Regions from separate parts of the Desulfosporosinus sp. FKA genome, predicted to be linked through region 3. Evidence: predicted binding sites of a transcription regulator. Region 3 holds the regulator's gene; each other region holds the start of a gene.
What was found. Region 3 encodes Rex, which represses fermentation and respiration genes when NADH is low (regulators of the CRP and FNR family bind a similar motif). Its sites were predicted from a motif close to ATTGTTAANNNNTTAACAAT; they were not measured.

Region 1 (10,188 bases), on a different contig from region 3:
CTCTTTATTGCTTCTTCTCCAGATATTTAATGCTTGTGCTTCACGGATTAAATCTTCACGAAAATCCGGATGGGCAAGGCTAATCAAACGTTCAGCCCGCTGCCAGGTCGTTTGCCCTTTGAGGTTAACAATGCCATACTCTGTGACAATATATTGAACCACAGGACGTGTATCTGTTACCACCGCTCCTGTTGTCAAAAGAGGATTAATCCGAGAATGCATTTTCCCTTTCGCATCGGTATAGGTTGAAGCCATACATATAAAACTTCTTCCGCCTTTGGAATGATAAGCCGCATCAACAAAGTCTAATTGGCCGCCGGCTCCGCTAATCATACGCGGGCCGATAGTTTCCGAACATACTTGCCCAGAAAGATCGATTTCCAGAGCATTATTAATTGAAACCAAATTGTCATTGCGGCTGGCAATATCACGCTCATTGACATAATCTACCGGATAACCTGCAACCTGTGGATTATCATCAATAAAATCATAAAGCTTTTGCGTTCCGGCGGCAAAGGTGTAAACGATCCGGCCGGGATCAACTTGTTTTTTTCGTCCGGAAATTCGGCCGGCTTCTACTAAATCCACAAAACTATCAACCAACATTTCTGTATGGACTCCTAAATCTTTTAAATCAGACTTAGCAATCAGCTGCCCTAAGGCATTAGGCATAGTACCGATTCCCAGCTGCAGGCAATCACCATCTCTAATATTCTCCAGAACGTAGTTTGCTATTTGATGGTCAATTTCACCGGGATCTTCGGAGGGAACCTGAGGCATGCCGGTATGACCGCCTTCAACAATATAATCAACATCGGAAACATGAAGATAATGGCCATACCCTCCATGAGCGATTGGCATATCTTCATTAACTTCCACAATAATAACTTTGGCTTTGCGCGCATTGGCCCAGTAATGCGAAATTGTTGGCCCTAAGTTAAAAAATCCGTGTTTATCCATAGGGCTGACTTGAATCATGGCGATGTCCATGCGCACGTTTTCAAGAACATAGCGCGGGACTTCTGAATACTTGAGAGGAATATAATAGGCTCTCCCCATGTCATAATACTTCCGGTCAATTGCGCTAAAATGTGTACAATTCCAATTAAAATGCTCCCCTTTGGGATCAGCTTTTACAAAGGCATGGGGACGCATTGTAACTCCGCCTAATAGCTGAATATCATATAGTTCAGGGGTTCGTGCAGCTAAAGCCCGATCTAAGACAGGCAGTGTATTAGCTGCATAGGAATAACCGATCCAATCCCCGCTCTTAACACCACTTACTGCTTTTTCCGGGGAAACGAGCTTACTTTGATATTCTTTAACTGTTGCGGACATCTTCTTCCTCCTCATCCATTAAACTTCACTGGCAGCGCCCGCCAGAACTACAAGGCAGGCGCTGTAAAAGAGGAATTTACTTTACAATAATTCGTAGACCCCTGCCGCTCCCATACCGCCGCCAATGCACATTGTGACCATTCCGTACTTATTCTTCCGTTTAATCATCTCATGCAGTAAGGTCGCAGTTAGCTTGGCCCCGGTACAGCCCAGAGGATGCCCTAAAGCTATGGCACCGCCATTGGGATTCACTTTTTCCGGGTCAATGTCCAGCGTCTTAATGACCGCCAGCGATTGAGAAGCAAAGGCTTCATTTAACTCAAAGAGATCGATATCCTCCAGCTTTAAGCCGACTTGCTTGAGTACCTTAGGGATAGCCTTGAGCGGGCCAATTCCCATCAGTTCAGGTTCCACTCCAGCAACCGCAAACCCGCGCCAAACGGCTAAAGGTTTTAGGCCAAGAGTTTTCACTTTCTGTTCGGACATCAACAGAGTTATTGCCGCCCCGTCACTTGTCTGGGAGGAATTCCCTGCCGTGACTGAACCTCCGTTTTTAAAAGCAGGCCGGAGCTTTGCCAAAGTTTCTACTGTGGTCTCCGGACGAATACCCTCATCTTTAGTGAACCATTTCTCACCCGGTTTCCCCCAAGTCGGCAGAGGAATCGGGACAATCTCATCATCATAGCGTCCGCTGCTTTGAGCTGCCCAAGCCTTTTGATGGCTTCGTGCCGCGAAAACATCCTGCTGCTCGCGGGTGACGTCATATTTTTTAGCCACATTCTCAGCGGTAATCCCCATGGAGAGATATACTTCCGGGGCATTAACGAGCATAAACGGATTTGGAGCCGGTTTACTCCCGCCCATGGGAACCAAAGACATACTCTCTGCTCCGCCTGCAAGCATCACATCTGCTTCACCCAAACGAATCCTGTCTGCCGCCATGGAAATCGCCTGAAGCCCTGATGAACAAAAACGATTGATGGTCACACCCGGAACCTCAATGGGAAGACCTGCACGCCGGATCATAATTCTGGCCATGTTCATCCCCTGCTCACCTTCTGGGAAAGAGCAGCCCAGGACAAGATCGTCGATCTCCTCCCTATTAAGGTCAGGAATAGTCTGAAGAACATCTTGTATTACATAAGCTCCTAAATCATCCGGTCGAACCTGTGCTAAGGCACCCCTGGCCGATTTTCCAACCGCAGTGCGTTTCGCTTGTATGATGTACGCTTCTTGCATTGTTTTCCCCCCTAATTCCGTAATGGCTTGCCTTTAGTGAGCATATGGCGGATGCGATCTAAAGTCTTCGCTTCCCCAAGCAAACTTAAAAAGGCTTCACGTTCCAGATCTAAAAGATATTGCTCATCAACGAGCATACCTGCCGGACGGTCTCCTCCGGTGATAGCATAAGCCAATTTGTTGCCTAGATGCCGGTCATATTCGGAGATATAACGCCCTTCAAGCATTCCATACATTGCCAGTTCCAAAGTGCCGCGAACACCGGCCCCCGCAATTTTCACCTTCGTCGGCAAATTAGGTCTGAAGTTGAGTGCCAGGTCAATGACCCGTGCTTTAGCATCCATAAGGATATGTTCCGGGTTCATGCTGTAACGATCGTGGTCACGCAAAAAACCGAGTTGCCGAGCCTTTTCCGCACTTGTCGAGACCTGAGCCATAGCTATCACTTCAAAACGTTTGGCAAAGAAATAGTCTGGAATAGTTTGAACTCCCGGCAAAACTCCTTCCATCGCCCGGACAGCCATTTCCTTGGTTCCGCCTCCGGCAGGAATTAAACCGACCCCAACTTCGACAAGACCTATATAGGTTTCCGAAGAAGCCTGAAGAGCATGAGAGTGCAGACATATCTCTGCTCCGCCGCCAAGAGTCATACCGAAGGGAGCTGCTACAACAGGTTTTTTCGCATATTTCAACGCCATTGTCGCATTTTGTAATTGACGAATGCCCTGATCCAGATCCGACCAGCTGCCTTTCTCTGCTTCGCGAAGAATATCCATAAGATTAGCACCCACGCAGAAATTTTTACCTTGGTTGCCAATAACCATTCCTGCGTAATTTTTCTCAACCTCTTCCAATGACTTATAAATCATCTCCACAACATCTGTGGTGATAGAATTATTCGGAGAATGAAATTCCAAGCAAGCAACCCCATCGTTCAAATCTATTAAGCTTGCACCGGCATTGCCCATAATAACTTTGCCTGTCTTGTAAGCTTGCTTCAGAGAGAAGGAATAACTGCTGACTACTTTTTGACGGTAGACACCGTTGTCATAATAGGTGGTCTCTCCAGCTTCCGTTTTACTATAAAAGCTCTCATATCCTTTCGAGAGCAATTCTTCCACTATTGCAGGCAATTTACCGCCTTCAGCAACAATGCGGTCTGCCGTAGCTTTAACACCGAGAGCATCCCAAAGTTCAAATGGTCCCATTTCCCAGTTATAGCCCCAGCGCATGCCCTCGTCGATACCGGTGATATCCTCAGCAATGTCTTTAACTAAATTAGCGGCATAGAGAAGCGTTGGTTTTAAAACATTCCAAGCAAACTCGGAGCCGACGTCATCTCCGCTGACTAATGTACGAAGCTTCTCGCGCAGGTTTCTTGCCGCTTTTGCTTTGTCCAAACAAGGAAACGATACTTTTTTGGGTGGACCATAAGTCATGGTTTTGATATCTAGAACTTCTATAACATTACCTTGAGGGCCTCTGGATTTTTTATAAAAGCCTTGCTTCGTTTTATCGCCTAACCAGCCGTTTTTCTGCATCGTGAAGATAAACTCAGGTAAAACAAAGTCATCCTTCTCCTCCGGAACACCATTGGCAACATTATTGTTGGAATGAATAAAGATATCGAGGCCGACGAGATCTATTAAACGAAAGGAAGCGCTCTTGGGACGTCCCATAACGGGTCCTGTTAAAGCATCCACTTCTTCAACAGTTAGTCCTAAACGAAGCATCTCTTTCAGCAACACAGGTGAGCCGATAGCTCCAATGCGATTAGCTATGAAATTAGGCGTGTCTTTGCACATAACCACACCTTTACCTAAAACACGCTCGCCAAACTCTTTCAGATAAGCAATCACAAGTGGTTCGGTATTGGGTCCTGGAATAATCTCCAAAAGTTTCATATACCGCGGCGGGTTAAAGAAATGGGTGCCGCAGAAATATCGTGTAAAGCTTTCCGGAAGCCCTTCCACCATGTCTTTAAGTGAGATCCCTGAGGTGTTTGACGTAACAATCGTCCCTGGACGAGCAACAGCAGCTATCTTCTTAAAGAGATCCTTCTTAACATCGAGCCGTTCTACGACAACCTCAATGACCCAATCAACCTCGCTTAAACGTCCTAAATCATCGCTTATGTTGCCAACCTCAATTCGTTCTGCAAACTCCGGAACCAGGAGCGGGGCAGGATTCATCTTCAGCAGTTTGGCTTTATTTTGTTCTGCGATACTATTTCTAACCTTTTTGTCCTCAAGAGTTAATCCAGCCGCTTCTTCTTTGGCCGAAAGCTTTGACGGGACAATATCCAACAACAGACTTGGTATCCCGGCATTGGCTAAATGGGCGGCGATAGTGCTTCCCATCACGCCTGACCCGATTACCGCAACTTTATAAATCTGCATTTATATCCTCCTCTCGTTTCTGTTAACTAACTTTAAAAGGCTGCTTCTGGGATATCCATAGCCGAAGTATCAGCTTCCTTAATAATTCGTACTGTCGCCGCCACGTCGGGCACGATATTAAGAACGTAAAATTTCGCCGCCTGAATTTTTCCCTTATAGAAGTCCTGATCAGCAGTTTTTTGAGCAAGCTTTTCTTGAGCAACTAATGCCTGCTGCATTAGCAGGCAGCCTCCGTATACTTCAGCCGTAATGCGCAAAATTCTCGTGCTATAGAGAGGAACCAGCCTGATGTCTTCCTTGAAATAACCCAGCATGGTGCCCACAAGATCTTGATAAGACATTAACGCTTTTCCTAAAACTGCAAATTCGTGGGCAAAGGTACTATGATTTTGGTTGGTCTGGACAAATGCCGCCAACTCCATCATCCACTCTTTAAAAATATTGCCATTGTCTAGTCTCCATTTGCGTCCTACAAGATCCATGGATTGGATAAAATTAGTACCTTCCCAAATCGAATAAATCTTTACGTCTCTGGCTTGACGCGCAATAGGATACTCTTCGGTATAGCCATAGCCGCCTAAGACTTGAATGGCTTCGGTAATCATCAGCCACCCTTGATCTGAACAGTATGCCTTAACCAAAGGCGTAATAACTTCAATTGAACGTTTAGCTTTACGGATATCCTCAGGATCATCCCCATGTTGGATTAAATCCAGATAATAATAGCCCTTAAAGATCATGGCCCGCATAGCTTCCAAGGTCGCCTTCTGAGTTAATAACATACGCCGAATATCTTCGTGTTGAATGATGGGTACGCGATCACCTTTGGGATTGGTAATGGGACGCCCCTGAATGCGCTCTCTGGCATAATTAACGGCATTGTTATAGGCTACTGTCGCCACAGCCAGAGCACTATGCCCGGTATCCATCCGGGATCCATTGATCATCATGAACATTTGCGCCATACCTTGGCCCACCCCTTTTTCATCAGGAGCACTGCCCAACAGAATACCTCGGCAATTACCTTCTTCGCCAAAACTGAGTACTGCTGTCGCCGAACCTTTAAGACCCATTTTATGTTCAATCCCCACGGTAGCGACGTCATTGGGGTCACCTAAACTTCCGTCTTCATTGACCCAAATTTTAGGAACGATAAATAAGGACAAACCTTTGGTACCGGGAGCAGCTCCATCAACACGGGCCAGTACCAGATGAATTATGTTTTCCGTTAGATCATGATCTCCTCCGGTAATAAAACATTTAGTGCCCTTAATTTTATAAACTAGAGGATCATCAGTGGGATACGCTTTGGATGTCATATCCCCCACGTCAGAACCGCCTCCGGGTTCAGTCAAGCACATTGTACCTTCCCAGATTCCCGCAAACATTTTTGGTGTATAAAGAGCGATTTGTTCCTTAGACCCAAAAGTCTTGATTACAGCCGCAATACCGCCGCTTAAGCCAATATAGGGGGACATGGACGGATTAGCCCCGATAATATATTCACGAACAGATTGATTAAGGATTTCCGGAAGAGCTCCCTCACCATCCACATCATTGTTGCTGGCACCCCATCCGTTGTCATGGAGGAATCTGAAGGCCTTGTGAAACGAGGGTGGAACAGTCACTTTCCCATCGTTAAATCTTGCCCCAATCGTATCACCATCATCATTTGTGGGAGCTACCACGTCTTTACACACTTTCAGGGATTGATCGAGGATTCCATCGACATCCTCAATGGAAAGATAATCTCGATAGCGTTTTAAGCCTAGAATCTTTTTTCCGTCCAACCACTCTTTGATAATAAATTTATGATCCTTATTGCTGTAAATAAAATTACTCGCCAAGATAACTCACCCTTTCCACAAAATAGTAGTACCATCAATGACTTCTGATATTGATTATTTTTTTGACCAAAGCTGGGTTTACACTTCCTTTTCTAAAAAAATTAAATATTCTTAATAGTTTAACTAGCAATATCCATGCCAAGTGACCTGAACCACTCCCACTTATAGAAGCGGGAGGCTTAAAAACCAGATAAAAAAGGCCTTCTAAAGAGCGCATGATCTTAGAAGACTCAGCAAAACGTGTATGAATTTGAAACAAAAAATAGTTCCTTTCCAAACCTATAGTGCGTAAAACGTACAATACATTTTTAATAGTCATCCCGCTCAGTTAATCCCATAACGATGTAATTTATCGTAAAATACTCGCCGAGAAAATCCTAATTCTTTCATTGCTTTCGTTCGATTATTCTTATTGGCTGCTAAGGCCGAAAGAATTAGTTCTTTTTCCAAGGCCGCCACAATTTCCTTCACTGTTTGGGACTTATTCTTGGCGCTTAACTGGTCATCATTAAGGTGGAGAATTTGTTTCGGCAAATGATACATTTCTATAGTTGTACCGCTGCAAACAATACTTGCGTGTTCGAGTACATTTTGCATTTCACGAATGTTGCCCGGCCAGTCATATTCCTGAAAAAACCTCAGAACTTGAGAAGAAAGCGTTAATTCACGGCCTACTTCACAAGCATACCGATTCAGAAAGGTTTTAGCTAAAGCTACAATGTCATCCTTTCGTTCTCTTAGCGGAACAAGATTAAGAGGAACAATATTTAAACGATAATACAAATCCCGCCGGAAAGTGCCTTCTTGAATCATGCTTTCCAAATCCCGATTTGTCGCGGCAATCACCCGGATATCAACTTTAATCGTTTTAGTTCCGCCTATCCGCTCGAACTCTTTTTCCTGCAGGACACGCAATAATTTAGCCTGCATGGTAATACTCATATCACCGATTTCATCCAAGAATATAGTACCGCTATGAGCCAACTCGAACTTACCGAGCTTTCCTCCCTTTTTTGCGCCCGTAAAAGCGCCATCTTCATATCCAAAGAGTTCACTTTCAATCAAATTGTCCGGTATCGCAGCACAATTAACTTTAATTAACGGCTTATCTTTTCTTCGGCTGCTGTTATGTACCGCCTTGGCTAAGACCTCTTTACCGACACCACTTTCTCCTCGAATTAGTACGGTACTGTCTGTTTTGGCAACCTTGGCTGCTAAGACTAAGGTTTCTTTTAAAGAGCTGTTCTGTCCTACATATTCTTTGAAGGATAGAGGCAATTGCTCCCATTGTTCTAATTGCTCTTTTAAATAATCGGCCAGACCTCTTGTCTGCTCCAACTCGCGGCTCAATTCTATGACTTCGGAAATGTTTTTAAAGATCGAAACACAGCCCATGATTCTCTGGCCATCGTTTAAAAGGAAGGAACTTCCTATAACATCAATTCCGAGCGAGTCCAAATAGTCCCTCCCCATATGACAGGACTTTCCGCTGCGCATTAACGTTATCGCTTCGGCCTTAGGTTCGATCTGATCCAACCTGCGTCCTAACACTTTTTCTACAGGCACCCCCAGTATCTTCGCATAAGCTTCGTTCGCATAGACTATGGTCGTATCCGTATCAATAACAAGTACTACATCATGAATGTTGTCCATAATCCGGAATAAAAGTTCTCGATTCCACTGCGGAAAATTACTGCTTGTGACAGCCTGGACTCCGGTACTCATGTTTATCCCCCACTTGTTATCCATCGTTTAGCATTATTATATAGAATCAAAACAAATGAAGTAAAGCAATAATTTTAAATAGTCAAAATATTTAGTTCGGAACAAAAGGGGAGCTTTTGCTCAAGCTCCCTAAATCATTGTCATTATTTTCAATATGATTTCACCGATAAGAAGGCCAGCGCTTACTTTTTCAGGAATACTCATAAAACCCTTTACCTGTTTTGCGGCCCCATTCTTTCTTGATATACTTTTCTACAATGATAGGGGAAGGACGATCGGCCGGATCACCAGTTGCTTGAAAACGCTCCATACTAATATAATAGCTCAAATCAATTCCAGTTAGATCCATTAAACGGAAAGGCCCCAGAGGATGACCCAAGGCATTCGTCACTGCAAGGTCAATCTCTTGGGGAGTGGCGATTCCCATGTCAGCGAGGAATATCGCCTCTTGCGCCAAAGCCGATAATATCCGATTGACCAGAAAACCATAAATTTCTTTCTTAAGCCAAACACCAATCTTGCCTAGTTTAGCAGTTAAGTCCATGGTGATTTGAGCAGTTTCGGCAGAAGTATGAGGTCCTTGAACAACCTCCACGAGTTTCATAACTAAAGCCGGATTGAAGAAATGCATGTTGCAAACTTTATCGGGACGCTCCGTGGCATCAGCAATCTTTGAACTGACAATATAGGAACTATTCGTGGCAAGAATCGCCTGCGGCGGAGCAATTCGATCTAAATCAGCAAAGAGTTTCCGCTTGATATCCATTTTTTCCACAGCTGCCTCAATAACATAATCAGCCTTTCCGGCAGCTTCTTCTAAACTCGCAGTAAACTTCAGCTTCACCAAAACACTGTCTGCCTGCTCCTGCGTTAATTTCCCTTTACTCACCCGTTCTGGCAAATAGGATTTGGCAAAGGCCTCTGCTTTGTCCAACATATCTTGACTTATATCCGTGCAGGCAACGTTATAACCGGCTAAAGCACAGCACAGGGCAATCTGATGGCCCATGTTGCCCGCTCCAACTACACAGATTGTTTTAATGTCTTCTAATTTCAATTGGATCATCTCCTCATCAAAACTGGATAAACTTATTATTTCCCTTGAAAGTTTGGTTTTCGTTTTTCGACAAAAGCCTTCATGCCCTCTTTTTGGTCCTCAGTAGCAAACAATAAACTAAAGCATTTATGTTCATACTCTAAACCCATTTCTAAGTCCATGCGCTGTCCTTCATTAATACACGCTTTCGCCAGACTTAAGGCCACAGCTCCTCTGGAAACAAATTTCTTAGCCATTTTCTTGGCTTCTGCCAAGACCTGATCTGCGGGGACCACTTTATTCACAAGGCCAACCCTTAAAGCCTCCTCCGCGTTAATTAGATCCCCGGTAAAGATTAATTCTTTCGCCTTACCGGCTCCGATTAAGCGCGGGAGACGCTGAGTCCCTCCTCCGCCGGGTAAAATCCCCAACTTAATCTCCGGCAGACCAAATTGAGCGTTATCAGCGGCAACACGAACATCAGCTGCCAAGGTCAATTCACACCCGCCGCCAAGAGCATAACCATTAATAGCTGCAATGACCGGCTTAGGCATGTTCTCCAGCCGCTCAAAGGCTATCTTTGATGGCCTGAGACCTATAGCAA
Region 2 (10,188 bases), on a different contig from region 3:
TCTGTCGATCATAAACTGATTAACAAAATTATGCTAGACATTACCCATCATGACTAACTTCTCAGCCATTTGCGTAATTTGCGATAAAGCATTTGATAGTTCTGTTGCCGCGCTGGCCTGAGATTCTGTAACTTCACTGAGTTGCTTAACTGATTCTATCAAATTATTAACCGATACCCGAACTCTAGTAAGATCTGATTCAATTTCGAGAGTTGAAATTTTCGTAGTTTCAGATAACTTCCTTATCTCATTTGCAACCACTGCAAACCCTCTACCATGTTCTCCAGCACGAGCTGCTTCAATCGACGAGTTGATACCAAGAAGACATCATTAGAGATTTCATAGCCCATTCCGCTAACTGCCATGATATTCCTCCAGAATTAGTCTTGGTGTAGAAACTTAACATAACAACTTCGCTCCCTCGGACCATCAAATTCACAAAAGTAAATCCCCTGCCACCGACCCAGGAGCAATTTTCCGTTATTAATAAGCACAGTTTGGGATGGTCCAACTGTGCTGGCTTTCAAGTGAGCAGCGGAGTTACCTTCAATGTGACAATCTTTCGGGGAATCCCAAGGGTAAATCTCATCAAGTCTCCGGAGAAAATCCTTTTGTACATCCGGATCAGCATTTTCGTTAATCGTTATTCCAGCAGTTGTATGCGGACAATAAACTACAGCAAGACCATCCTGGATATTTTGGGTAGCCACAAAGTTTTGTACTTGAGCCGTTATATCGATCATTTCGTCGTGTTTCTTTGTTTTAATATGTATCTCATGGATCATTTATGTTCTCCTATCTCTTACAGATTCATTTCATCCAACACATCTCTAAGCTTCTTTAATTCCTTTTGGAAAGTGTTACAGCATTACCCATCTTAGAATGATCTGGAGATCATATTTTCTATCACGATCTAAATCTTTCGCCGCATCATGATTATTGTTTACCTATAACCAAGATGCTGGTTTAAAACCAATCCCTCCTGTAAACCATTTGGGAATATATATAACAGCCGTTTTCTATCAAACACTGGGTTAACATCATGGATAATGCCGTGATGTTTCGTCAATCCACTGTACTACTTCCTCATCAGAAAAGGCATGTTCCCAAGCATACAAATCAGACTCCGCATCCACAACTATCCGGTTCAGTTATCCGGTCGGTAAAGGACATCCAGCAGCATTGGCTGTTTGGGATTGAGGTTAGAGAGACCTTGCTGGGGACTTAACATTAATGAGATGTTCAGCACATCAGGATCAGTTGTCATAAATAGACCCTTCAGATAACCTAACTTACAATTCCACCACTATAGGTTGATGTCCAGTATAGGGCAAAAACTTTGTAAGAAGGTCTGATGTCTTGATCTTTAAACTGGAAGTATTAACGCAAGGATGACATCCTACATATTCACTCTGAAGAACATCCTTATCAATTAGTAGTTGTACAGATTGGCTTATGTCATTCACAAGGCCTATAACACTAACTGATCCCGGTTTAATATTCAAATGCTTTTCCATATCTTCAGCCTCGGCAAAAGATAATCTAGATGACTCAATCTGTCTTGATAAATCTTTTGTCCTAAACTTCTTTCGACCTGGCATCATTAGCAGATAAAAGCTTGTTCTTTGTGAGTTGCTAAGGAACAAATTTTTACATATTTCAATTTCCAATAGTTTTTCAACCTGATCACACATCTCAATGGATGGAGTCTCATCATGGTCGAGCCTGAAATATGGAATATCAAGTCTTTCCAATAAATCGTAAACATCCATTTCTTCTTTTGATCGATTTGCTTTGTTCGGTTTCGTCTTATAAATTGTACTATCTATTTCAATGTTTTTCATAGTTTACCTCTTGTCTCCTGTTTGATCATGCCAATCCAACCAACCTTTGAAACTGTCCTTCTTTTGTAACCTTTATCAAGCATCCCCCACCTTCCCAATTCGGTGAGAACCTTTGGATAGGTGAGGACATCCCTCAGCATTGGGGGTTAGGACTCTTTACTGCAATGCAGAGTTGTCCACCAATTGACGAAATTAGCGTCCGTGACGGTTCTTGGCTTCGCCAACCGCTCTCCTCCAACTTATTCCTAATTATACCACTGAACCTCGACAAATTGTGGTTCCATTTAAAAATCCAGAGCAATACGCCCTGGATTACATTCCCCACAAAGCCGTTTCGATTATTTAGTTTTTAACACCGCTCTCGCAAGGAGGGATACTCAAAAATCAATAAAGTGAGTTTTTCATACAGTTGATAGACCACGAGCACCTGCTCTTCAAAGCCTTTCTCTGTACTTTCAATCCATTTTCTGAAAGCCATGTGAAAAATTTCAACCGCAAATCGCGCGGCAAGCTCTGACAGCTCGCTATCAAATTTGACAGACAAAGCGTTTGTGACAGACTCAATTAGCACCTGCCTTTTTAACAACTCTCGTTCCTGTAAATCAGGGTTGCTTTGAATAATTTGATTCCGAGCCAACACCCGCTCCCGCGAGCCATCAAAATAATCAGAAATCGACGCAAAGCCGTCAACCGCAAGCTTCAGCGGCTTTTGCTCGACGTCAAAATTGTCAGTGATAAAAGCCGCGACCCGCTGCCCCATCGTATTACTCGTATCAAAAAGTACGTCCGACTTATCCTTGAACTGCCGAAAAAAGGTTCGCTCCGTCACACCCGCAAGACTCGCAATCTCCTGCACCGTCGTGTTTTCATAGCCTTTTTCCATAAATAATTTCGCGGCCGCCACCTGCAATTTCTCTTTACTTTTCATTTTTTCTCATTCCTATTTTTGAAAATTTTGCAGAACCTCTTTGTCAATTTCTTACATTTTTTCTTGACAACAAAATTCGGCAAGTTTACACTAATCTCGATGTCAGTTTGTGACATTATTTTATCAAAATGAAGGTGGAAACACAATGAAAATCACAGTTCTCGACTCTCTCGGGAATATCAATCGTAACTACCTTCCACGCCTCATCGCTGACGGCCACGACGTCACTGTCATCACAAGCTCGCAAGACCGAGTCGACGCTATCCATGCCCTCGGAGCCAAAGCCGCTGTCGGTTCAAACCGCAACGTCAACTTCCTCACCGAAACATTCAAAGGCAGCGACGTCGTTTATCTCATGATTACAGGCATCAACCCGATGTCAGGAACTGATATGTGGCAGGCCGCCATCGAGCTCTCTGAAAATTACAAGGCCGCTGTGCAAAACTCAAACGTGAGAAACGTCGTCAATCTCAGCTCGATCGGCGCTGACAACCCAAAAGCCGGTATCCTTTACATGTATCATTTTATGGAAGACGTACTCAACTCGCTTGAAGGCGTTAACATTGCTCACATCCGCCCTGTTGGTTTTTACAATAACCTTTTTGCCAATATGCAAAACCTCAAAACCCAACAAGCTATCTTCAGCTCAGCTTCAGCTGACATCACGCGCGGTTGGGCCAGCCCCGTTGATATCGCGAACGTCGCTTTCGCCCTGATTTCCCACACCCCAGCGGGCAAAAGCGCGAAATTCGTCGTGAGCGACTGGGGCACAGGAAACGATTGGCTCAAGGCTCTTGCTGAAAATGATATCGAAGCCAAATACCAACAAATTCCTGTCGAAGCTCTCACTGCGAACATGAAAAAAATTGGTATCCACGAGGACACTGCCAACCGTTTCGCCCAAATGAATCGTGCCCAAGAAAACATCGACGAATTCTATGCTAACCTCCGCGCCACGGATTACCATCTTGGTAAAGTCAAACTCAAAGATTTTGCAAAAGTTTTCGCAGAAGCATATAAAAAATAAGTTTAAACAGTTGGGAGACTGTTTTAATCTGCAATTAGCGCATCCCCCAGACTCCACCTTCCCGGTTCGGTTATCCGCTAGGTAAGGACATCCTGCAGGATTGAAGGAGGTCGCTAGGTTGGTTGACGGGTGGTTGGTGTTTATGGGGATTTGGGGTGAGGGTAGCGCGGTAGAAGTGTGCGTGGGGGAGGATTTGGTGTCGGGCGAGGATGTGGCAAAAAACAAGATGATAAAGTAACTTGAGTTTATTTGTATTCGCAATTCTGAGGTGCATTTTTTTAACATTGTTCATTATCCTAATTTATCACCTTTACGAACTACTTTTTCCGGCTGAATGAGTACAACTCCTTGGTTCGCATAAACTCCTAAAACTAAGACTTCTGACATAAAATCTGCAATTTGTCTTGGAGGGAAGTTAACCACTCCTAAAACTTGTTTCCCAATAAGTTCATCTATCCTATAGCATTCGGTGATTTGAGCGCTTGATTTTTTTGTGCCGATTTCTTCACCGAAGTCTATAAATAATTTGTAAGCAGTTTTTTTTGCCTTTTCAAAGACTTCCGCCTTAATAATTTCTCCAACTCTAATATCTAATTTCATAAAATCGTCAAAAGTAGCCAAGACATGCCTGCCCCCTGATAGTTATTGTTAATATAATACAACTAAAATTACATGCCTCTAAAATAATCTTTAAAAAGTTTTCATTTTAATACAATTGCCCCTCCAATAATACACTCCCATGAAACCCATCCTACGCATCCCTCCAACTTATTCCTAATTATACCACTGTACCTCGACAAATTGTAAAAATCCAGAGCAACACGCCCTGGATTACATTCCCACAAAGCCATTTAGATTATTTGGTTTTTAACCCCGCTCTCGCAGGTAGGGATTTTAAGTCTTCCCCAAGCAATGGAGGCCTGCAAACACAACCACTTAAACCTAATTTTATTTAACTGCAATTTTTCTGAGTTGGATGCTAAGAAAAGTTTATGATTTCTAATAGATTGGAAACATGCACCGCAACTCCACTGTCCTCAATTTCGAAACAAGCAGGTCCTGCAATATCCTCAAGATTAATTCCGCCAAAGGTAGGTTCCAAAAGCTTTACGGTTTCGACCACTTTGTCAACACGATGGCTACTGTATTTCCCCTATTTGTATATACATTAACCAAAGACCGTTCTTGGGCAATTTCTTTACAAGGTTCGGCAACTCCGGGAGAATAGGCAAGACTCAAATCACGGGCATCCTTAACGGTTATTTTGCCTTGTATCGCTATTTTCCCCCGGTTGTCGCTGTGAAGCTTTAAGGCTTCTTCTCTTAGATTATGATTTTAATTTCAACCTACAGAAAGGAGTGCTGAATCAAGCCGCAGAAGCTTGGCTCTCCTCTTGTACTTTTGACCCCGGAAGCATGGTGTAGTAGATAATCGCACCGACAAAAGCCAGGATGCCTGCCAGGATCAAAGCGCTGTTGAAGGAGTGGGTAGCCTGAACGAGTATACCGGTAACTGTTGGGGCTAGGAAACCGCCAACATTTCCGCCAAAGTTTTGGATTGAAGCAACGGAAGCGGCCTGACCTGCGGGAGCAATTTCCGAAGCAGCGGCCCATGCGGCTCCGTTTGAGAACATGACTCCAAATTCAGAAATTGTCAAAAGAGTTAGAGCCATCGAGGCAGAACCTGCGAATACCGCTGGGATAATGGCCATGGCAAGAATGAGACCCAGGCTCATGGCGATCTTTCGGCCGTTCGGTGTCTTGCGCACCCAGACGTCTGAGGTTCTTCCGCCAAGGAAGGCGCTGATCGTACCGGCAATGAACGGTATCATCCCGTAAATACCGGAATGCAGAAGGGTCATATGGCGGGCCTGCACGAGGTAGGTCGGAAGCCAAGTGACAAAAACAAACATGATATAGAGCTGACAAGCATAGCCGAGCATCAGACCCCAGGTCGACACTTTCTTAAACAATTGTATCCAGGGTACGCGGGGCTGTTCCTGCACCGTTGTGATGTCGGCGTCAATTAAAGCATTTTCAGCCTCATTGACTCGCTTGTTGTCTTTTCGGTCACGGTAGAGAACAAGCCAGAAAAAGAGCCAGATAAAACCAAGTGCACCGGTGATGATGAAGGACATTTGCCAGCCAAAAGAGCTCACAATCCATGCAACAAGAGGGAGTGCTATAGCGGAGCCCATGTTAACTCCGGCTGTAAAAAATCCGGTGGCGATCCCTCTCTGCCGCCGAGGTATCCAGTCTGCAGCCGTCTTTGTCGCTGCCGGAAAAGCAGGGGCTTCGCCGACACCCAAGATTAAGCGGAAGATGTAGATCGATCCGAAGGAAGTACCCAAAGCGGTCGCCATGGAGGCGAGAGACCAAATGATGACAGACCAGATATATGTCATCCTGGTTCCAATTTTGTCAATGAAAACACCGATCGGCATTTGCAGGAGCGCATAAGTTATGAGAAAAGCTGATGAAATGGCGCCCATGGCCGCAGGTGTCCAGGATAACTGTTTGGCAATGACCGGAAGTGCAACTGATAAGTTGGTTCGGTCGAGATAATTAATCGTCGTCGCGAAGAATAACAGGGTTATGACTTCCCAACGCACTTTTGTCGGTTTCATTATAGATCCCCTCCCAATTCATTCTCATGTTAGAATTGAACCAACGGCAAACCTGAGTTGCGTAAACTAAAGTTAACCTCCTTTTTAGATAATAAACGCAACTTCATATTAGCCGAAAATGGGGACCATTGACAATATTCTGCAAATTAAGACTTATTTTTGCAGATTAAGAATTTTAAGTTCTTTTTGCTCTTACAAACTTTATCTCCATAAAGGACATTATCTCAGAACTCCTTGAGTTTGAATTTATGCTGAGGACGGCCGACTTTTCCATACTCGATCAAAAGCTCTAATTTTTCTTCGCGTTCCATGACGTCAAGATATTTGCGGACAGAGGCCCGCGCCATTCCTAAATATTCCGCTAACTCATCTGCAGTGAAATACTCTTCGCCGTTGTGGGCAATATGGTCCCAAATTCGCTGGTAAGTATATTTGCTCAAACCCTTTTCCAAGGGCTTGTCCGTTTCAACTTCCGCTCTCCCGGTTAGAACATAACGGTCCAAGGCTTCCTGTTCTATAAAAATACTGTTTTGCAAGCTTTCGGCCCACTCTTTGTATTGCTGCATTGCATCTTTGAAACGTTCAAAGGTGAAAGGCTTGATCAGATAATCGACAGCCCCATAACGAAAGGCTTCCTGCACACTCTCGCTGCGTTTGTCGGCTGTGATCAGAATGACATCGATGTGGATTTCTTGGCTGCGCAGCCACTTCAGAAAGTCAATACCGTTTTCTTTCGGGAGGAATAAATCGAGCAGGATCAAGTTGATCTTTTCCTTTTGAACATACTCACGGGCTTCCGCCAAATTTGCTGCCGCACCCACCAAGTTAAAGCCGGAAACTTTCTTGAGAAATTTTGTGTTCACATGGCTTACCATAGGATCATCTTCTACGATCAAAACATCAAACATTTATGTCCCTCCCCTTGAGGGGCACTGAGATGTGCCATGATGTCCCACGGTCAACCTTAAAGCGAATAGTGCCCCTCGCATCATCAATAATTTTTTTCACGATATACATACCGTAACCACGCTGCCCAGATTTGCTGGACATACCCAAGTTGTATATGTATGGCTGAACGGATTCGGGGATGCCAGAGCCGTTGTCCGCAACCGTAATATTGAGAATATCATCTTCCTCATCAAGCTTTACATAGACTTCTCCGCTACCGTCACTCTCAACAGCATCGAAAGCATTCTCAATCAGATTTCCAAGTACAGAACACAAATCATCGGCAGTTAGCGCTTGAGGAAGTTCGGATAGGCTGCAATTGGGGTCAATCTTCAGCTTTATCCTAGACTCTTCCGCCTTATTGTATTTGGCGAAGAGCAGCGCTGAGACGGAAACATTTTTGATCTTTCTTGTCAGAATACCGCTAACATTGTTTCTCGCCTTGGCCGTGCTGGAAATATAGTCAACGGCTTCATCGTATTCTTCCATCTGGATCAAGGCAGAGATCGTGTGCAGTTTGTTCATAAACTCATGATTTTGTGCCCTCAGTGACCAAGCCATTTTCTTAATGCCTGTAAGCTCTTCAGCCATCTTTTTAACTGTGGTCAGATCACGAAAATTGATCACAGCACCCATGACTCGGTTTTTTTCATCGATGAGGGGACTATATTTGCATACGATCGTAAGTCCTGGTTTGATTCTGATTTCCACATCCTCCAGCAACTGCCCAAGGGATAGAGGACCCTGCTGTACGTCCCTGAAGATGAATTCAAAGACGTTCTTTCCTTTGTCACTTTCATTTAGATCCAAGATGATAGCAGCTTGTTTGTTATACAAAGTGATTTTTCCCTTGTCATCGACGGCGACAATTCCCTCTTTGACATTTCCCAAAACAACCTCCCTCTCCTTGAGGGCTAAAGCAATCTCTTCCGGTTCCATCCCAAAAATTGTATTCTTAATACTGAACGACAGGACAGTAGCGCCAATCCCTCCGAGAAAAAGGCCAAATACGATGAACGGCAAAAAACGCAGCAGCGCTTTGTACACGTCAGTATCGAGTTCCGTCAATAGTATACCCACAGATACGGCTCCGATTTGATGGCCGTTTTTATAAATTGGGGCAAACGCACGCAACGATGTTCCCAGCGTTCCATGAGCCTCAGAAACATATTCCTGCCCTGATGTCAGGACTCTTTTTTCATCTCCGCCCTGAAATTTTTCTCCAATTCTTGTTTCAACTGGATGGGAATAGCGGATTCCTTTCATATTCATAACGACAATGAAGGCGACACCGGTTTTCGCTCGGATCGTTTCTATCTGCTCATTAAAAGCATTTTCCGTTAAGGTGCTCTTCCCTTGTAGAAAGTCCTGAACTTCAGAAAAATTGGCAACAGAATTAGAAATATTTAAGAGATTTCTGCTAACCTGATTTTTTACTAGACTTCTCATTTGATAGACTGATAAAATCATGATACTTCCAATTGATACGGATAAGATGACGAGAATATAGATGCTGATTTTACGTTGCAATCGCATTAGGTTCCCTCCGCAAAAAATGAGGTTATCTGAAATTCCTTGAGTTTTGTGTCAATTATACCACTGTACCCGACAAATTGTTGTTCTCCATTTAAAAATCCAGAGCAACACGTCCTGGACTACATTCCCCGCAAAGCCGTTTAAATTATTTGGCTTTTGACCCCGCTCTCGCAGGTGGGAGGTTTACCCTATTTTTTTGGGAAGTTGGAAAATCGACTCTACTGTAAGTTCCTATTTATCTCTCTCAATTAAGATTTTGTACTTCCTTTCATTCCTCTTCCAATCAAACATACCTAATCCTAATCCCCCTATAAAAAGAAATGCAACACCAAATAGCCCTCCAACCGGAATTGCAACGCAATGCAGAAATACATGCTTTATTGGCCCTTTCAGACGCTTTTTTTCCACTTACGAATAGATTTTGCTGATTCCATCAAAAATAACCTCCAATGAGATGACGATCATTAAATCTTCTCCGGAGACTCCATAAACCACTGAATCAGTCCACAATTTGTGCAAATGAGTATAGTAGCTGACTTGTTGAGCCAATCGAGATTTAGAAAAGTCAACCCTTGCCACAGGCGGCTTTCAAAATGTTAGTGTTTCAAACTTACCACGGTCTCAACGTGGGTTGGTGTTTCTTCATTGTTAATTCATCAGAGGTACTAGTTCCCTCGTCTCGACTGTCTAATAACTCAATGATTGATACAGATTAACGATGCACCTCCGCTTTTTGTCGTATTAATATTTCTAGTTGTCACTAATAGTAAAAAAATCAGCCAAGAGCATTAAGCTCTGGCTGATTTTATTGAAGTCATAGCATTACAAATAAGCTGTTTCGCCGTGCAGAGTGACATCCAGTCCCTTTATTTCCACTTCCTTAGGCACACGCACAGATTCAAAAACATTTATGATCTTTAAGATAAGATACGTTACACCAAAAGCATAAAGGGCCGTGAAGGCAACCCCTAGTACTTGAATTAAAAATTGGTGCAGATTTCCTTGAAGAAGACCGCTCGTATGATTTACGCTTGATATGGCAAATACACCCACCAAAATAGATCCAAGAATACCGCCGACTCCATGCACTCCCCATACGTCTAGAGCATCATCCCAATCAAGTTTTATGCGTAATTGAACAGCTGCATAACAAACGCCAGCAGCTAGTAATCCGATGATGGCAGCACCCCAAGGCCGGACATAGCCTGCAGCAGGTGTAATAGTCGCTAAACCAGCCACCGCTCCCGTTAGAACACCTAGCATGGTCGGTTTTTTCTCG
Region 3 (10,188 bases):
ACAGCGGCTAAAGCGGGCGATGATTCTTTGTTTGACGCTCCCCCTAAAAATAATTACTTACAATCAACAGAACAAACAACTGAGCAAATCATAGGGGCGGGAAATGATACGATTCAACCTGTCCAGCCCATATACCATTAACGAAATGTTAATAGCAAAGCCAAGAGGGTCGCAATTATACGGCGTGAAGCCTTCTGCGGGAGCCGCAGCCAAACTCGGCTTTAAATTCTCTTTCATCAGTGGGGCGGGAAACAGGACGTTTCCCGCCGGCCTTGCGACAGGGATGTCGCATAGGCCGGGCACCCCACCCGCTTGCATCAGAATTTAAAGCCCTAGTTTGGCGCGACGACCGCATGGCTGAACAAGTATAATGCGACCCTCACCTTGAGAAACATGCAAACACAAACTCCAAAGGGACACCCACCAAACGTCCCTCTTCTTAATAAGCCAAGAGGGTCGCAATTATACGGCGTGAAGCCTCTGCGGGAGCCGCAGCCAAACTCGGCTTTAAATTCTCTTTCATCAGTGGGGCGGGAAACAGGACGTTTCCCGCCGGCCATGCGACAGGGATGTCGCTTTGGCCGGGTACCCTGCCCGCTTGCATCAGAATTTAAAGCCCTAGTTTGGCGCGACGACCGCATGGCCGAACAAGTATAATGCGACCCTCGGCAGAATAAAATGACCCCAATAAGCGCCTAAACCCGCCCCCGGCGCGCCCCCTCATCAAACTTCCAAATCGTCCAATTAATCGCATCAAGCAAAGCCTGCGCACTGGCTTTCAGAATATTATTGGAAACCCCAATCGTCCCCCAAACCTCGTGCCCCAAACGCGTATCAATAATAACCCGAACAATAGCCTCAGTCCCTCGCGAACCATCCAAGACCCTAACCTTATAATCCACCAGTTCACTCTCCGCCAAAATCGGAAAGAAACTTGCCAGAGCCTGACGCAGCGCCGAATCCAATGCATTCACAGGACCGTTGCCTTCGGCGGCAATTTGCACGGTCTGTTCCCCGACTTTAACCTTCACAACGGCCACCGAATCAAGCTCACCGCGCAACGGATCACTCCAGACATGATAATCTAAAACTTCAAAGGGAGACGTAAAACGATTTAAGGTGCGGACCAGCAGCAAATCAAGACTGCCCTCAGCGGCCTCGAACTGGAACCCATTGTTCTCCATATCCTTAATTTCGAGCATTGCCTTCTCCACCAAGGGATCTTCTTTAACAATATCCGGATCAAAACGGCGAAGCCGTTCGAAAATATTTGCTTTTCCCGCTTGGTCAGAAATCAATATTCTCCGTTCATTCCCTACCTCGCCCGGGTCCATGTGTTCAAAAGTCCGATGATTCTTGAGAATCGCATCAACATGCATTCCGGCTTTATGAGCAAAGGCACTGCGGCCTACGTAGGGCTGTTTCTCATCAAAGGGCGCATTGGAAAGCTCCGCGGCAAAGCGAGAAAAAGGAGTAATCTTGTGCAGGGCGGAGTCCGAAAGGACGTCATAGTTTCCCTTAACTTGCAATAAAGGAACTAAAGTACTTAAATTGGCATTTCCGCAGCGTTCACCATATCCGTTCCAAGTTCCCTGGACCTGGGTTACTCCTGCCTCTACGGCTACCAGAGAGTTAGCCACTGCCAAGCCGCTGTCATTATGAACATGAATTCCTAACTCTTGAGGAGCAAATTCACGTCTCACCATTTCTACTCCCAAGGCAATGTCCTTCGGCAAAGAACCGCCATTCGTATCACATAAGACAGCTATGGAAGCTCCGGCTTGAAGAGCCATCTCAATACACTTCAGAGCATAGTCCGGGTTTTCCTTAAACCCATCAAAAAAATGTTCAGCATCAAAAAAGACGTCATGGCCTTGTTTGACTAAGAAGGAAACAGATTCACGGATCAGGCGCAGATTTTCCTCCAAGCTCGTCCGCAAAACATCTCGCACATGCAGATCCCATGATTTTCCGAAAATAGTAATCGTTTTAGCTCCGGAAGCCACCAGCTTAAGTAAAATCTCACTGTTTTCCGGCGCTTCATTCACTTTGCAGGTACTTCCAAAGGCAGCTATATGTGTCATAGGAACCTCTTGTTCCTTAATAAGCTGAAAGAAATTATCATCTCTGGGATTAGCTCCCGGCCATCCTGCTTCAACATAGAGACTGCCCATTTCTTCGATCCGCTTGACATAACTCAGCTTGTCTTGTGTCGAAAAATGAATCCCTTCTCCCTGTGCTCCATCTCTTAAAGTTGTATCGTAGATTGTAATTTTTCGTTTAGCTTCGTTTTGATTCATTTTTCCCCTCCGCAATCCAAAAAGTATACCAAATGGTATCAAAAAACCCGCAGCCGTTCCTAAGAACTTCCACGGGGCTTTTGTCCCACACGGTGTAGTTGGGTATTTTCCAACCTGTGTCGCTCGGTCCAGACCATATTCAGCGGAACCCTTAACACACTTCTTGTTGTCTATTATATGACACAAACACCTTAATGTACAACAGTGCATTCTCCATAACAATAATTAATTGCGAAACAACAGCAGAAATTTTATAATCATTGCTCTTAATTATGTATAATTATTTTATTAAAAAAACAAGCATGATTATTTAATTGTTTAGTTTATTATTTTTTTATTTGCATAAACCGTTCTCGTGAATAATCTGCTGAAGCTTAAAAAAGAAAAAGAAACAACAAAGAGAACGGTCTATGCCTATGTAAAAGGTATTTGACCGAACTCATTAGTTAGCAGCTGAGTTGCTGCTGCATGACTCTAAAATCGTTGAGCGCCGACGTTAAAAGTAAGTACTTCGAGATTAACAGCAAGATCGACATTCCTCAGTTCAATCTCAGGCGGAACATTCAAGACGACAGGTGCAAAATTTAAGATTGCTTGCACACCGGCCTTAATGAGTTTATCCGCAATTTCCTGAGCGACAGATGAAGGTACGGCAATAATACCGATCTGAGTTTGATTTTGTCTCGTAACTTCTTCAATGTGGTCAATTGGTAAGATTTCAACGTCACCGATTTTGGTTCCAATCTTATCAGGATCTGAATCAAAAATACTGGTAATGATGAACCCCCGCTCGCGAAAGCCTTTGTATGAACTTAAGGCCAAACCTAAGTGCCCGGCACCGACCAAAGCAACGCTCCAATCAACACTTAACCCAAGAATTCTCAAAATATGCTGACGAAGATCTTTGACGTTATATCCTACACCCCTTGTTCCAAACTCTCCGAAGTACGCTAGGTCTTTCCTGACTTGTGCGGGGCTGACGCCCACTCCTTCCGCGATATCCCCTGATGAGGTAGTAATTATTCCTTTTCTATCGACGTCTGTCAGATGTCGTGAGTAAACTGAAAGTCGAATAATAGTAGCCTCTGGGATTTTAAGCGTTTTCAATAAGTTCCCTCATTTCTCATCTGATATTTAAATCAAATTAACTTAATCGGATAATAATAATAATAAAATTATAGTTATGTTAATTATATCACTATTAACTAAAAACGCAAATAGTTCCATTTTATAATCTTCTGACTATTAATCATCGCCCTTGATACTCTCCCTTTAGCATTTTTTAGCTTATAGTTTATAGTTGGCTTATATTTTATAATTTTGCTTATATCTTATAGTTATTATTTCCCAGAAAATGCATTTATAATCCTCGTGGCAGCAAAATATAGAGACAATCCTAAAAGCTGCTGATCTTGTGGGTCATTCTTCGCCCGAAGCAAATTATAGAGATTATGAAGCTGAACTAATTGTGAAGGGGAATGCTCTCCAGCCAGACTATTCCATATCTGCTGTTCCTGAGCTAAACGTTGAGAACTGATTCCTTCCTGCAAGAGAGCATTAACATTGGCAAGAAGTTCTATCGTTAGACGCGAACCATTCCCCATAACACGAAACGATCGCTCTTGGAGTTCAACTTGTTTAATCACAGCAGGAATACCCTTAGCAGCAAGAGCTTCTTTGACGCCGCTTAACTCCTTTGCCGTGTGGCCTAAACCGATGGCAACAATCCAAGGGTCCCTGCTGATAATGCCGCCATCATTCGCTAACTCCTGCAGCTGCTTAAGGCAGGACTGAGCATTTTCTTCACTCTGAAAAACACCAATTTGACAGGTCCAAAAGGTCGCTTTGGGCAGAACCAAGGTGTCTGCTTGATTTTTCGCTTGACCGTCAGATGTGATTTGAGGAATCCTTACCTTTGCTGAATGATCTACGAGTTCCAAATAGGCTTTTCCAATTCCCCACGTCAGCAACCCCAGGGCCATCATCCCCAAGAGCACCAACGTGAGAATACGCAGCCGCTGAAATTGATTCATCCTTCTACTCCTCCCGTAAGGTCCGGACAACCCTTCTACCGGAAGATATGTAGGAAAACTGAAAAATAGACTCCTAAATTCAAAAAGAGGCTGCCGCAAACGCTTAACAGTTTACGGCAGCCCCTTCAGCTTCTTTATCCCCATCTAAAACCCTCACTTCTCCAAGCGGGGGCTATTCCTTTAATTTCACTCCTACATAATTCTCGAAACAACGAGATAATATAGGGCAGCTATCAATGAAGTTGTGGGAATTGTCACAATCCAAGCAATCAGCATTTGTTGAGCAACGCCCCAACGCACAGCCGAAACCCTTTTAGCACTGCCGACTCCCATAATAGAACCGGAGACAACATGGGTCGTCGAAACCGGAAGGTGAAGACTTGGAAATACAGTCGCTGTCCAGATGACAATTGATGAGCTCAGATCAGCAGCAAAGCCGTTAATGGGTTCCAGTTTAAAAATTTTCCCGCCCATAGTATGAATAATTTTCCAGCCACCGGCAGCCGTCCCCAGAGACATGGCCAGAGCACAGGCCAGTTTAACCCAAAGAGGAGGTGCCAGAACCGTCTGAGCCTGAATTCCGGTGGCAATGAGCGTCATAGTAATAATCCCCATGGACTTTTGGGCATCATTGGAGCCATGATTAAAGGCCAACAAGCCTGCGGAAAGGACCTGCATTTTCTTGAACCCGTGATTGACACGTGACGGTGATAATTTACCAAAGGCCATATTTAAGATTTTCATAATGATAAATCCTAAAATCATACCAATAATCGGTGAAAAGACCAAGGCTGCCAGGATCTTGCCTAAGCCATCCCAGTGTAGAACGGCAAAGCCGGCTTTGGCGGCAGCAGCACCGGCAACACCTCCGACAATAGCGTGGGAAGAGCTGCTGGGAATTCCTAAATACCACGTTACAAGATTCCAGGTAATAGCGCTGAGCAAGGCAGCAATAATGACCTCTTGGGTCGTTAACTTGGGCGAAACAATATCCTTGGCAATCGTTTGGGCCACTCCCGTGCTGACCAATGCTCCCAGCAGATTAAATGCGGCCGCTAAAACAACCGCATGTTTCGGACTCAAAGCCCGAGTCGATACGCTGGTGGCAATAGCATTTGCTGTATCATGGAATCCATTAATGTAGTCAAAGCATAAGGCTAAAAAGACAACTACTACTAATAATACGCCAATATTAGTCATATTTGAGAACCACACTTTTAAGGAGATCGGCAATAGATTCACAATGATCTAACGTCGTTTCAATATGCTCAAGAATCTCTTTCCACTTAATAATTTCAATGGGATCCTTCTCAAATTCAAAAAGTCGAGCTACTTCCTGGCGATAAAGTTTATCTCCCGCGCTTTCTAGATGATAAATCTCCTCGGCTGCAGCTAGAATAATGGTCTTTTTGAAATGAATATTACCTAAACAAGAGAAAGCCGATTGGATTTGCTGTGTTGCCAGTTCTACTAAATGAACAAGTTCTTGGGCGCCAAGGGACGGTTTTCCGGTTCGGTAGAGAAGCATGCGTTCCACAGTACCTTCAGCGAAATCAACGATATCATCCAGTACTTGAGCGAGTTTATAGATGTCTTCTCGATCCAAAGGTGTGATAAACGTAGAATTAAGACGTTCCATGATTTGATTGGTTATATTGTCCGCTTCATGTTCAAACCGATGCATTTGAGCTGCATCTTCCGAGGATACAGAGTCTTGCTGCATAATATCCTGGAGTCTCTTTAAGGTCTTGGAAACGACTTGGGTACTTTGGGTGAAAAGCAGATAGAATTTATCTTCTTTAGGTGACAAACCGAACATGCGAAATAACCCCCAACGTATTTTTTTCAGCTCCCTAGAAAACGCAAACCTATTTCATGTCATTCCAGGGAGTATTGTATCAAATCTCAGGGGGTTTGTGTAAAAAAAATGTTAAGTTTTTCGAAACAGTTTTAAAAAAAGTGACTTTTATCAGGACTATTAGCTTTTGTTATGTTAAGAGAAGGTTATCGTTTCTTTAACTCCTCAATTAAAGCTTGACGGGCATCGGCAAGCATATAAAGGGAACCTGTAACACAAAGCATGTCCTTTTCACCCACACGGCTGAGGGCATAAATAACCGCCTCTTTGGGATCTTCGATACATTGAACAGGACAGCCGTGCTTTTCAGCCAGTCTCCCCAGGGACGTCCAATCTCCGGCCCGCGGAGAATTGGGGCGGGTGACGATAACCTCCTCGGCCATAGGCACCAGCATATCCACGACCTTTTCCCGCTCCTTATCAGCCAGCATGCCGAAACATAGGATGAGGCGTTCCCGGGAATAAAGCGGCAGGGCTTCCGCCAAAGCTTGAGCCCCATCAACATTATGAGCCCCATCCAAAAGGATTTTTGGTTGAAGAGAAAGCAATTCCAGACGTCCGGGCCATTCGACATTGCGCAAGCCCGCATAGACAGCCTCTCGCGGGATTGTTACTCCGTAGTTGCTTTGCAAAAGTTCACAGACAGTTACAGCTGTTGCGGCATTGCGCAGCTGATGAAGGCCTATGAGGTGCAGGCGTAATTTATAATACGTCGAGTGCAGGCCCACCAGGTCAAATTCCTGTTCCAGCTCACCGCTCCAAATGCTCTCCCAATTGACATCCTCGCCGACAAGGTATATGGGAACGCTATTGGCCTGCGCCGTGTCACGCAGGACTTGAATAACCTCAGAGTTTTGAGCAGCCGTTACCACCAAAGACTCCGGTTTAATAATCCCAGCCTTTACTTTGGCAATAGATACCAGGTCTGGGCCCAGATAATCCATATGATCCATAGCTACATTGGTAATCACAGAAATCAAGGGGGTTACGACATTGGTCGAATCAATCGCCCCTCCTAAACCAACTTCTATGAGAGCATAATCAATTTCTTCTTGAGCAAAGTAGCGAAGTGCCAGAGCAGTGCTCACCTCAAATTCAGTGGGATGCTCAAATCCTTCTGCTACCATCGCCTCCAGATGGGGGCGAAGGTCAGCAATGATCCGGATCATCGTTTCTTTGGGAATCATTTGCCCGTTGATGGTCATACGCTCACGATAATCGTGAAGATGAGGCGACGTAAAGACACCAACCTTATAGCCTGCTTCCCGTAAGATCCGGGCAATCATCACCGTCGTTGAGCCTTTGCCATTGGTCCCCCCCACATGGACGACACGCAGTTTCTTTTCCGGGTTGCCTAACCGTTTCAGAAGTTCCCGGATTCTGTCTAAACCAAAGTTCATCCCAAATGTTGTCAGGTTGACAAGGTAATCAAGACTCGCTTGATACGTTTGCTCAAGTTCCATTGATTTCATCTCGTTTTCCCCCTGTAACTTATTAACTCTGCTGCAGTTCCTTTAGACGTTCTTCTAAAGCAATTTTGCGGGCAGCTAAACCTTCTGCTCTTTCCCGTTCTTTGGCCACAACAGCTGCCGGCGCTTTGCCGACAAAGCCTGGGTTATTGAGCTTCACTTCCAGTACGTTCTGTTCTGAAACCACGAGAGCGATCTCCTTCTCTAAACGAGCCACTTCCTTATCCAGATCCATGAGTCCTTTGAGCGGGAGATAAATTTCCACACCCTCTAAGACAGCACTGGCCGCTTGGGAAGGTTTTTCGGCCGCAGCTTCGAGCAGTTCCACACTTGCTCCTCCGGCAAGCTTGAGGATATCTGCTTTTCCTCGTTCCAAAACCTGACGCTGACTGGAATCAGCGGCCAGAATCAGAATCTCCACCTTCTGTCCGGGTGAGACTTTCATTTCAGCTCGAATATTGCGGATGGCTTTAATAGCATCCATCAAAAGCGTCATGTTTCTCACGGCATCTTCTTCATGATAAGCCGGTGCCTCGGGCCAGGACTGCATCATAATGCTGACCCCCTCAACGGGAAGGTTCTGCCAAATTTCCTCGGTCAAGAAAGGCATAAAGGGATGCAATAAACGCAATGTCCCTTCAAGGACTTCCAGGAGAATAGATTGGGCGGTATGACGGGCAAGCACATCTTCTTTGTTATAAAGGCGGGGCTTGCTGAGTTCAATATACCAATCGCAGAATTCATTCCAAATAAATTCGTACAGAATTCGGCCGGCTTCACCGAGATCGAAGGATTCCAAGGCTTCAGTCGTTTTCTCAACCAGGGAGGCGTAACGGGTCAAGATCCAGCGGTCTGCCAGGGTAAGCTCTCCCCTTGGCCCAGCCTCGTAGTCTTCCAAGTTCATGAGCACAAAGCGGGAAGCATTCCAGATCTTATTACAGAAATTCCGGGTTGCCTCCAATCGTTCCGGATGAAAGCGCAGATCATTGCCCGGAGTATTGCCGGTAATCAGCATAAAGCGCAGAGTATCGGCTCCATACTGTTCAATAACTTCAATCGGGTCAACACCGTTACCCAGGGATTTGCTCATTTTCCGCCCTTTAGAATCAAGAACCAAGCCGTGAATCATTACTTTCGGGAAGGGCACTTCTTTCCTGAACTCCATAGCCATAAAGATCATCCGCGCGACCCAGAAAAAGATAATATCCCTGCCGGTTACCAACACCGACGTCGGATAAAACTGCTTCAGTTCCGGTGTTTTTTCCGGCCAGCCCATAGTGGAAAACGGCCAGAGTCCTGAGGAAAACCAAGTATCCAAGACGTCAGGATCTTGCTTGAGATGAACTCCTCCGCAAGAAGGACAGCTTGTGGGGTCTTCCTTCGCACAGATCTCCTGTCCGCAGTCGTCACAATACCAAACCGGAATGCGGTGTCCCCACCACAGTTGACGGGAAATACACCAATCGCGAATATTTTCCATCCACCCGAGATAGATCTTATCAAAACGATCCGGCACAAATCCTAAACGTCCGTCCTTAATGACCTCAATGGCCGGCTTAGCCAAAGGCTCCATTTTCACAAACCATTGTTTGCTGACCATGGGTTCGATCACTGTAGCACAGCGATAACATTCCCCGACAGCATGAGCATGGGCGTCAATTTTGATTAGGACGCCTAAGGCCTTGAGATCCTCGACAATTACTTTGCGGGCTTCAAAACGGTCTAGCCCTCGATATTTTCCGGCCTGCTCATTCATTTTGGCTTCTTTGTCCATCACGGCAATTTGCGGCAGCTGATGACGCAGACCGATTTCAAAATCGTTAGGGTCGTGGGCCGGGGTTATTTTCACAGCACCGGTACCAAACTCCCGATCCACATACTCATCGGCGATAATCGGAATTTCTCGTCCCACCAAGGGCAGGATCAAGGTTTTGCCGATCAAGTGCTGATAGCGCTCATCCTCTGGGTGAACAGCCACTGCTGTGTCTCCCAGCATCGTCTCCGGTCTCGTCGTGGCAACGATTAAGGTTTCATCACTATCTTTTACAGGATAACGCAAATGATACAAGTTTCCTTCGCTGTCCACATGTTCAACTTCAATATCCGAAATCGTGGTGTGGCATTTCGGGCACCAATTGACGATATAATTTCCCCGGTAAATCAGCCCTTTTTGATACAGGGTTACAAAGGCTTCGCGAACTGCCTGGGAACAGCCCTCGTCCATGGTAAACCGTTCCCGCTCCCAATCACAGGAAGCGCCTAAGCGGCGCAGTTGCTGGGTAATCCGCCCGCCATACTGATTTTTCCATTCCCACACCCGGTCTAAAAATTTCTCGCGTCCAAGTTCCCCCCTGCTCGTTCCTTCTTTGACGAGCTGAGCTTCCACTTTGGCCTGCGTAGCAATCCCGGCATGATCTGTCCCCGGCAGCCAAAGGGTATTAAAGCCGCGCATGCGCTTATACCTTGTCAAGATGTCCTGGATCGTTCCATCCATAGCGTGGCCTAAGTGCAGAGCACCTGTAACGTTC

Region 1: a site for Rex is predicted at 6,931-6,950, ahead of B5771_RS01310 (acyl-CoA dehydrogenase). Genes of this name have one in related genera too.
Region 2: a site for Rex is predicted at 4,444-4,463, ahead of B5771_RS02395 (tRNA-binding protein). Genes of this name have one in related genera too.

The regions. Positions count from the first base shown of each region.
Region 1 covers NZ_NAHZ01000010.1:54,195-64,382, forward strand. The annotation lists gene B5771_RS01295 (acetyl-CoA hydrolase/transferase C-terminal domain-containing protein) at 1-1,338, opposite strand, end outside; gene B5771_RS01300 (acetyl-CoA C-acyltransferase) at 1,420-2,577, opposite strand; gene B5771_RS01305 (3-hydroxyacyl-CoA dehydrogenase/enoyl-CoA hydratase family protein) at 2,589-4,976, opposite strand; gene B5771_RS01310 (acyl-CoA dehydrogenase) at 5,009-6,823, opposite strand; gene B5771_RS01315 (sigma 54-interacting transcriptional regulator) at 7,148-8,548, opposite strand; gene B5771_RS01320 (3-hydroxyacyl-CoA dehydrogenase family protein) at 8,739-9,605, opposite strand; gene B5771_RS01325 (enoyl-CoA hydratase-related protein) at 9,641-10,188, opposite strand, start outside.
Region 2 covers NZ_NAHZ01000012.1:37,164-47,351, reverse strand. The annotation lists gene B5771_RS24510 (methyl-accepting chemotaxis protein) at 34-315, opposite strand; gene B5771_RS02415 (secondary thiamine-phosphate synthase enzyme YjbQ) at 381-785, opposite strand; gene B5771_RS02410 (prolyl-tRNA synthetase associated domain-containing protein) at 1,293-1,844, opposite strand; gene B5771_RS02405 (TetR/AcrR family transcriptional regulator) at 2,194-2,772, opposite strand; gene B5771_RS02400 (NAD(P)H-binding protein) at 2,918-3,799, shown strand; gene B5771_RS02395 (tRNA-binding protein) at 4,091-4,420, opposite strand; partial or broken gene B5771_RS02390 (NAD-dependent malic enzyme) at 4,833-5,080, opposite strand; gene B5771_RS02385 (MFS transporter) at 5,166-6,425, opposite strand; gene B5771_RS02380 (response regulator) at 6,650-7,333, opposite strand; gene B5771_RS02375 (sensor histidine kinase) at 7,326-8,909, opposite strand; gene B5771_RS02370 (ammonium transporter) at 9,732-10,188, opposite strand, start outside.
Region 3 covers NZ_NAHZ01000031.1:98,594-108,781, reverse strand. The annotation lists gene B5771_RS15600 (hypothetical protein) at 1-141, shown strand, start outside; gene cimA (citramalate synthase) at 696-2,300, opposite strand; gene B5771_RS15590 (redox-sensing transcriptional repressor Rex) at 2,775-3,407, opposite strand; gene B5771_RS15585 (sporulation protein) at 3,641-4,333, opposite strand; gene B5771_RS15580 (inorganic phosphate transporter) at 4,526-5,533, opposite strand; gene B5771_RS15575 (DUF47 family protein) at 5,526-6,152, opposite strand; gene B5771_RS15570 (folylpolyglutamate synthase/dihydrofolate synthase family protein) at 6,338-7,663, opposite strand; gene B5771_RS15565 (valine--tRNA ligase) at 7,686-10,188, opposite strand, start outside.